Regions from separate parts of the Paenibacillus sp. N119s genome, predicted to be linked through region 1. Evidence: predicted binding sites of a transcription regulator. Region 1 holds the regulator's gene; the other holds the start of a gene.
What was found. Region 1 encodes NrdR, which represses ribonucleotide reductase genes. Its sites were predicted from a motif close to AACACNATATATNGTGTT; they were not measured.
Positions count from the first base shown of each region.

Region 2: a site for NrdR is predicted at 2,880-2,897, ahead of nrdI (class Ib ribonucleoside-diphosphate reductase assembly flavoprotein NrdI). Genes of this name have one in related genera too.

Region 1 is NZ_JCAJRU010000069.1:1,125-5,859, reverse strand. Features, by position in the region: gene AC5V8P_RS10485 (radical SAM/SPASM domain-containing protein) at 1-556, opposite strand, end outside; gene AC5V8P_RS10480 (alpha/beta fold hydrolase) at 690-1,040, shown strand; tRNA gene AC5V8P_RS10475 (tRNA-Lys) at 1,100-1,172, opposite strand; tRNA gene AC5V8P_RS10470 (tRNA-Ala) at 1,184-1,259, opposite strand; gene nrdR (transcriptional regulator NrdR) at 1,387-1,854, opposite strand; gene AC5V8P_RS10460 (alpha/beta-type small acid-soluble spore protein) at 1,960-2,184, shown strand; gene AC5V8P_RS10455 (lytic transglycosylase domain-containing protein) at 2,304-2,867, opposite strand; gene coaE (dephospho-CoA kinase) at 2,864-3,460, opposite strand; gene AC5V8P_RS10445 (MntP/YtaF family protein) at 3,471-4,268, opposite strand; gene mutM (DNA-formamidopyrimidine glycosylase) at 4,380-4,735, opposite strand, start outside.
Region 2 is NZ_JCAJRU010000078.1:3,752-8,486, reverse strand. Features, by position in the region: gene AC5V8P_RS11335 (ABC transporter substrate-binding protein) at 1-523, shown strand, start outside; gene AC5V8P_RS11330 (MFS transporter) at 587-1,810, opposite strand; gene AC5V8P_RS11325 (GNAT family N-acetyltransferase) at 1,813-2,373, opposite strand; gene AC5V8P_RS11320 (DUF2500 family protein) at 2,431-2,655, opposite strand; gene nrdI (class Ib ribonucleoside-diphosphate reductase assembly flavoprotein NrdI) at 3,064-3,423, shown strand; gene nrdE (class 1b ribonucleoside-diphosphate reductase subunit alpha) at 3,410-4,735, shown strand, end outside.

The DNA.
Region 1 (4,735 bases):
CCGGAATTACTTTTTCTTCAATCCGATAGTCCAGTCCAAACTCTTGCTCCAATTGTTCCAGTGTCTCCCGATTGCGCTGACGCTGCACATTTGTCAAATTATCTTGAGTCAGGTTCCAGAGACGGAATGAAATAATGACATTATGCTTCACAGCTTCTCTGACAAACGTGAAAATATGACCCAAATAACCTTCTCGATCCACAGAACCTTCATGTCCATCAAAACTATGAAGAGAAAAATTCATCTGCCGTAACGCCGGCTGACCAAGCAGCTTATGCCCAGTTTTCGGCAGCAAAGTACCATTGGTCGTAATGTTGACCTTTAAGCCTTTCTCATGCGCACTCTCCAGCAAAAGGTCAATTTTGGGATGGAGCAAAGGCTCTCCTTTGACATGCAGATAAATGTAATCCGTATGCGGCTTGACCTGATCAAGCACATTCCGAAAGACTTCCGGATCAATAAATTTTTTGACCCGTTGTGTCTGAGGGCAAAAACTGCAGGCGAGATTGCAAATGCTTGTGATCTCAATGTATACCTTCTTAAATGTCTTCAACATAATTTCCCCATTCTAACCTTCATCCTGAACATTTGGTTTATGCTCACTAATCTTATGATTATAACGGGTTATGAACGAGAGGTAAACTCTGCGGATATTTTCTATTGACCTTAGGTCTGACCTAAGGTTTATAGTGAAGTTATTCCAATTATCTATCCTGTATCCGTTATACACAGATGAAAATCAGGCTTACTATGAAGAATACCTAGGGATAGCCGATCCTGACGATATCATCCCCACAGAAAGATGGAGCTTTATAGGCAAAAATTTTCGTTCTTATTCTACTGAAGAATTAAGCTACCTTAATTCACCTGTACTTTTAGTTTTAGCGGGAAAAGATATTAACGTAGATGTAAAAGACACCGAGCAAGTATATCGCAAAAAGATCCCTTCAGAGCTGCTGTCTGTCATTCATATCCCGGAAGCCGACCATTCTATGATGAATGAGCAAATCGCCCATTCACCCATATCTATTCTCGGTTAGACCAAAAATAGATATATAAACAACAAAAAAACGGCATCTCTGCCGTTTTTTCTAAAGGATGGACTCTCAGGGACTCGAACCCTGGACCAATTGATTAAGAGTCAACTGCTCTACCAACTGAGCTAAGAGTCCATAATAAAATTTGGTGGAGCCTAGGGGGATCGAACCCCTGACCTCATCGCTGCCAGCGATGCGCTCTCCCAGCTGAGCTAAGGCCCCGTCACAAGCAAGTTATTTAACGTTTCAAGCGACTCCTATATCATATAAAATATTTGACCCTGTGTCAATAGTTTTATAAAAAAAATATATTTTTTTCTCACCATGCCCTAAAAGATACAGTCAGCGATCAGTCGCTGTCTGTATCTTTGGATAACAGTGTTTTCAGCTCCTTCATAAACATATTGATGTCTTTGAATTGCCGATAGACGGACGCAAAGCGAACGTAGGCGACTTCATCCACAGGATAGAGTTGTTCCATGACCAGCTCACCGATCTGCTGGCTATCCACCTCTGTGGCCGCTGTGTTGCGGATGGCGTTTTCCACCTGGGATACGATCAGATCGAGCTGCTCAACAGATACTGGACGCTTCTCACAGGCTCGAATGAGACCACGCAGCATTTTATCACGGCTAAACTCTTCACGGCTACCATCTTTTTTGATGACCATCAGTGGAGTCTCTTCCACCATCTCAAAGGTGGTAAAGCGCCTGGCACACTGTTCGCATTCACGACGGCGTCGGATGGACTTGTTATCATTTGCTGGACGCGAATCCAACACTTTCGTGCCATTGTAAGCACAATACGGACATTTCATAATCTCATCACTTCCTTTTTCCAATAAATTCCCGAAGCTTTTAAGTAATAATTTTGTCGAAACGGATCATAATATGTTTACCACGTCGCGAGGAGGTGAACAACAATGGCACAAGGAAACAATGGCAACTCCAACAACCTGGTAGTCAGCAGATCCTCCGGTGCTCTGGAGCAAATGAAATATGAAATCGCTCAAGAGCTGGGTATCAGCATTCCTCAAGATGGATACCAAGGTAACATGACTTCCTATGAGAACGGTTCGATCGGGGGCTACATCACCAAACGCCTCGTAACGATCGCCGAACAACAATTGGCAGGTCAATATCAATAATCTCGGTAATAATGCAGAAGTAATACGAAAAAGTGTAGGGATAGGCTGCTAAAAACAGCCTGTCCTGCGCTTTTTTTCATTTTAATGCGAAAAGGTTCATATTGTCATTAACTTGTCACCTAAAACTGGCCATAAATTTTTGTATATTGCCTGTAGTAGTAGATGACTCGCTGTACATAATGCCGCGTCTCACCAAAAGGGATTTGCTTGATGGACTCTTCTTTGCCATCCCACACTCCCTGATCTAGCCATTCCTGAACTTTACCTGGACCGGCATTATAAGCAGCTATGATGACCACAGGATTATCCTGAAACTTCATAGACAGGCTATGCAAATACCAGGTTCCCAGCTCAATGTTGGTGCCAGGCTCGTGTTTGACACTTTCCAGCGGCACCTTTTGAATCTGGGCACTGTCCATGATCCAATTAGCGGTATTTGGCATAATCTGCATAAGCCCGAGCGCACCCTTGTGTGACTGTTTGCTGGTTTTAAAGTTTGTTTCTACGCGGATAATAGACGCCACCAAAAACGGGTCCACTTCATATGTCTGTGAATACTGCCGAATCTCATCCTTATATTGAATCGGGTAAAACCATGACATCCAATTGGAATTGAGGAACAGAATCAGGACAAATCCGACAAACAATGTCAGCAGGACTCTTTTCTTACGTAAAATGTTCATGCAAGTCCCTTTCGTTGCCAAAACTGATCAATTTGCCGCTTTGTCTCAGCCTGTGTTCCGCTATTGTCAATAACAATATCAGCCAAACTTTTTTTCTGCTCGATATCCATTTGTGCCGACAAGCGAAGTTCGGCCTGCTCTTCTGTTAAACCATCTCTGAGCATCAGGCGCCTGAGCTGGACATCACGCGGAACATATACAACCATAATTTCCTCGTACAGGTTCTCCAGTCCAGATTCATACATTAACGGGATATCGGCCAAAACAAGCTTGTCCGGCTGCTCCCGTTCATAAGCTTCCATGCGCAGACGCATTTCCTCACGAATCGCAGGATGTGTAATATCGTTAAGTGCCTGTCGCTGCACAGGGTCTCCGAATACAATCTCTCCCAGCTTTTTGCGGTGCAGGGTTCCGTCATTATTCACTATTGCTTGTCCAAAATGCTGTATGACCGCCGCCAGCACCGGATGCCCCGGAAGCATGACTTCCCGGGCAATGACATCTGCGTCGATCAGCAGCGCACCCTTAGCGACCAAAAGAGCCGATACGGTGCTTTTTCCGGTAGCGATCCCTCCGGTTAATCCGATATTCATGCTTTTCACCTCATAACAGCTTCAATATGCCCATCATAATCAATAATAATGCCGGCAATACACCGAGCGCCTTCATAAATCGAAATGCTGACAGGAAAAACCCTGCCTTCATACCAGCAATCAAAAATACACCACTGAACAACGTAATTGCCAGCGCAGTATATAGAGGGTGAAAACCAAGCATGGCTGCACCTAGTCCCGCTCCAAACGCATCGACCGATAATGCAATACCTAGCCAAACCGCTTCGGTTGCAGATATACTGCCGGAACGGTCCATATCCGCTGCAGACGGGCTTCGAAGAATCCGAATCACAAGTCCCCATTTGCGGAACTCCAGCGAAAATAACGTTCGCTCCTCCTGCTGTAGCTCCAGAGAAGTTTCTGTCGATAGGCCTTTTCCAGAGCTGAGTATAGACTCTGTATCCGCATCCTCAGCACTTTTTTTCCCCGCAAGAGCAGATATATTCCCTGGATCAGCCTGTTCCCTAAAGCGCAGATTCCCAGGGACTTCCGCTGCTTCTTCCGTCAAATCTTCCTTGCGATACAGAGCCTGAATTAAAGAGTAGCAGCCGATGCAGATCAGAATAACAGCACCGAAAGCAGTCGTATATACAGGAGACAGGACACGGGATAGTAATTCACCGAGCTGCATAGATATGCCGATCACCAAACCTGAACAAACGGAGATGATCGCAATCGACAACAATGGAATTTTCATTTTGCGCAGACCATATGTAACACCGACTCCGAAACTGTCCAAACTTAGCGCAAATGCTAATAACAGCAGGGCTCCCCAATGATTAGCCACTCCAATTCCCTCCCATTGCGAAGGCTGAGCCTTACAGCAGCTGACTCCCATCGCAGTATTGGTACTTGGTACAATATATGAGAGGGATGGGCTTGGGGTGACTATGCCTGTTTAGCGCAAAGGCTGGCAGATCGGGCAATGATGTGTGCCACGTCCGGCTACGACGGATTTTTCGATCAATGTACCACAGTTAATACAAGGCTTCGCGTTACGTCCATAGATTTGCAATTGGTGCTGGAAGTCGCCTGTTTTACCTTGTCCATTAACGAATGATTTGATAGACGAGCCGCCAACCTGAATCGACGCGCCCAACGTGGAGACAATAGCTTCATGCAGTACATTAAATTGACTCTCCGTTAGGCTTTTGGCTGGCTGTGCAGGATGAATTCCTGCCTTAAATAACGATTCATCTACATAAATATTCCCGATGCCTACCACATATGACTGGTTTAACAGCGCAGCCTTGA
Region 2 (4,735 bases), on a different contig from region 1:
CAATGTAGAGAACGGCAAACGAGTCATTCCTGCAGCTGTGCAAGAACGTAAAAACAAGGATAATGCTTCTTTTAGCAGAGAATCCGGTATCGGTTTGTATTGGATATGGGGACCACATTACGGCGATAGCGTAAAGGACCCAACTGGCAACTACTATACAACCAATTATCCAGAGATGATTACCGAAAATTATAGCAAAGCGGAAAAAGAGTCCCTTCAGGCATATAATGCCCGGACATGGAAAGACCTGTTCCCAAATGAAAAGGATTTTCCAGTAAAAGAGTGGGGAGCTGCCTACAACATGCCTGTTCCGACCACTACGAACTACAATGTGATTTATCAGAAGTCACAGGACATTGTGCGCAAACGGATTCCTGAGGCCGTACTCGCCAAACCAGATCAATTCGATGCTGTGTATGATCGCATGCTCCAAGAACTGGATCAGGCGGGTGTACCGAAGGCTGAAGAAATCTTCACTGGCTTGATCCAAAATCGGTTGAAGCTATGGTACGGGGAGAAGTAGAAATCGATTGCTACTAAAAATAGATAAGGGCTGACAGCCAGAACCTGTTCAGCCCCTTTTCCATTAAATATTCTGCTTTGTCGCCTTTTCTTTCCAGCTATTATTTTTCCTAGATACCCGGTGGACATAAAGCAATAAAAAGATTGGAATCAATGCAATCCCGCCACACAGCACCCAAGATAGCTGAATAGGTGTTTGATCTGAAGCCAGATGGGTAAAATTACGGCTTACGATGCCTGTCACGATTAAACCTATGCACATGCCTAGTTGGGAAATGGCAGAATCCAGAGATAGCAAAGTTGAACGATACTCATTAGATATTCTTTTGTTCAGAAATATTTGTTTGGCAACCGGGTACATCCCTCGCCCAATTTCATAAATTAAAAAGGTAAGCAGTACAGGATAAAAGGTGTTGAAAGCACCCGCTAAGATGAGCCAGATCCCAATCATTCTGCAAGCATATATAAGTATATGTACATCACTATAACGTGCGCTTAGCTTTCGAACCAGATAACTTCCTAAAGTCATACATAGTGAATAGCCTGCCTTAATCAGCCCCATAATCCAAATCCCTTGTTCAGAAAGACCAACCAGACGTGGCTGTTGAAAGGTATTCCCCGCCGAATTCGAAAAGCTGATAAATAAACCAATGATAAACACAATCCAGATCGACTTATTTTCAAAACCGATACGGACACTTTCTCCGATAATCGTTTTAATACGAGTAGCAGATGTTTTTCGATGGGTAATATTCTTCTCTTTCATATAAAAGCACCATAGAAAAATACACAGGATAATAGATACAATGCTGGCCACCCAGGGAAGTGAATAGTTAAAAGTTGCGAGAAAGGCCCCCAACAGACCGCAAATAAATCCCGAAATATACTGTATACTATTAGAGGTTGTAAAAAGAACTTCCATCGGCTTATCGCTGTTTTCCACAACCCATGATTCCAATGAACCTGATTGTAAGCATATTGCCAGCCCCCCAAAGACTTGCGCGAACATAAGCAGCCATATGTGGTCTGTCCAAACGAACAAAACACTGTAGACTAGAAAACAACAAAGCCCCAGAACAACAGAAATTTTTCTTCCATACTTGTCTGCAATAGCTCCTGTCGGTATTTCAAACAAAAAAATACTTACAAAAAATACAACTAGCAAGAAATTCGCACTTTGCAGAGAAAGTCCTTTAGCTAATAGAAATAGGATGAGCGTAGTCCCCGTGATTTCACTCATAAAAAATTGAAGAAAACTGACAGAGTAAAATAGCTTATGCGTACTCACTTTCAGGATTCCTTCGCTTGCTCTACAGCCTCATATTCACTTCGCAACATCCCCATCTGAATGATGTCATAGTACTGTCCTTCCCTGAATAGCTTTTCCCGTAGCCGCCCTTCCTCCTTAAAGCCACATGCCAGATAACAACGATGTGCACGTTTATTGAACGAATACACCTCCAGTTCCAGCCGATGCAGGTTCAGCGCATGAAACGCAAACTTTTGTATCAGCCGGATCGCTTCCCGCCCATAGCCCTTGCCGAGGTCACTGTCGCGTCCGATCACAATCCCAAACGTGGCGTGGCGATTCATCCAGTTGATTTTGAATAAATCAAGTTGTCCAATATAGTCCAATGTGTCTTTATGTGCAATAACAAAACCCTTGATTTCAGAGTTGCCGTCAATCATCATCTGTACAAACGATTCACTATTAGCCTGTGAATGCGGATAGATAAATACGTCGCTTAAACCATGTGTGATTGCCGGGTCATTAACCCATCTTCGGATATCAGGTATATCCTCCTGACGGTACTCTCTTAATACAATTCGTGCTCCAATGATATGTGGCATCGTCAGCTTCCTCCCTAATATGTATTTTCAAGTAGTACACTACCTTTCCGGTCAACCTTACGCTTCCACAACTCTGACAAACTCCAAAAATTGTGTCCCTTTATAATGAACCTCCCCGCGATCCCCGCTCACAATCATCCCGAAGTCCGTACCCTTTACCTTCAGCTCCTTACGTTCACCTCCTTCAAACTCAAAGGTGATATAGTAGTTAGCAATAAATCCAAGCACGATAAAAAAGATCATATTAAACGATTGAAATTCCATAAAAAAACTACTTCCCATCTACTTCATCCTTTCTACAGTAAAATGTAAATTTTCCAATCTATTGCCCATTGACAAATGGTACATCCTCAGCCTCAAAAACTCCAATACTTTTTTAACATACTTACGAAAAAAAAGTTCTTTCGCTCTTTTCCGCACCCTGCTTGGACTTACACCGAATCTGGGTCCTCTGAGCCTCTCTAGACCGATTGACAAAACTATATATAGATATAAAATAGAAAATGTACTCTAAATATAGTGTAAAAAACGTATTTATGCCCGATATCTTGAAGATACAGGTATGAAAATACATGTAAATATAGAGTCAGAAATCTTAAATGGCGCAGCCAGCAAGGGATTACAGGTATGATGGGTCTCTTGGCAATGCCGTTTTCTTTTTTTCGTTAATTGTTAAGGAGGTTGCACACCATGCTGATTGCTTATGATTCCAAGACTGGCAATGTAAAAAGATTTATAAACAAGCTCAAGCTTCCGGCGGTTCAGATTGAGGAGCAAATGACTATAGAAGAACCTTACGTACTCATTACATATACTACCGGGTTTGGGCAGATACCTGAGAAGGTATCTTCCTTTTTGAAAAAAAATGCACAAAACCTTGTTGGTGTAGCTGCAAGCGGCAACCGTAACTGGGGTGAGAAATTTGCCAAAAGTGCGGATTTGATTGCCGACCATTATAATGTCCCGGTGATTAGCAAATTTGAATTATCTGGAACGTTCGGAGATGTAGAGCGTTTTAAGCAGGAGGTGAGCCGAGTTGCGGCATATTGAATTGAACAACATGTTGATGAAACGCGATACAGACGGCTTTTTCCAATTGGAAAAGGACCAAGAGGCTGTAGCAGAATTTATGAAGGAAGTTCAGGAACGGAGCTTGAAGTTTGCTGACACAGCTGCTCAAGTACTGTATATGATTGAGAATGATTATTACGAAAATTTCTATAACAGCTATACGGCTGATGAAATTAATGATATTTTCCATATCACTCATAGCTATAATTTTAAATTTCCTTCCTATATGGCAGCATCCAAGTTCTATACTGACTATGCAATGAAGAGTAATGACCGTAAAGTCTATCTGGAGCACTATCCTGACCGGGTGGCTGCTGTCGCCCTGCATTTGGGACGCGGCAATGCAGATACGGCACGCCTATTGGCCCGTTCGATGATGGAGCAACGTCTCCAGCCAGCAACACCAACCTTCCTGAACGCAGGCAAAAGCCGCCGGGGAGAATTGGTATCCTGCTTCCTGCTTGAAATGGACGACTCTCTGAACTCGATCAACTATGTACTGAACACTTGCATGCAATTATCCAAAATCGGCGGCGGTGTGGCGGTTAACCTGTCGAAGCTGCGGTCACGCGGCGAAGCGATTAAAGGTGTAGAAGGGGCAGCCAAAGGCATTATGCCTGTGCTCAAGCTGATGGAAGACGGCTTCTCCTATGCGGACCAAATGGGGCAACGCAAAGGCTCTGGCGCAGCCTATTACAATATTTTTGGATGGGACGTGCTGGAGTTCCTGGATAGTAAAAAAATCAATGCTGACGAAAGAGTACGCCTCAAGACACTGTCGATCGGATTGCTGGTGCCGAACCGCTTTTACAAGCTGGCTCAGGATAACGAACCGCTGCATGTATTTGCTCCTTATAGTGTGTTCAAAGCTTATGGAACGCATTTGGACGACATGGACTTGGATGTAATGTACGACACGCTGCTCGCCGACGATCGAGTGAAGAAAAAAGTAGCGATGAGCGCACGTGATATGCTGACGAAAATTGCCATGATTCAGTTGGAATCTGGTTATCCATATATTATGAATAAGAGTAACGCAAATCAGGCGCATGCTCTTAAAAACGTGGGCCAAATCAAAATGTCAAACCTGTGCACGGAAATCTTCCAGCTACAGGAAACTTCTGAGATTGCCGATTATGGACAACAGGATATTATTCGCCGGGATGTAAGCTGTAATCTGGCTTCCCTGAACATTGTAAATGTGATGGAGCACGGCAAAATCCGCGAGTCCGTTCACGAGGGTATGATTGCTCTCACTTCGGTCAGCGATATGACCCAAGTGGCTAATGCA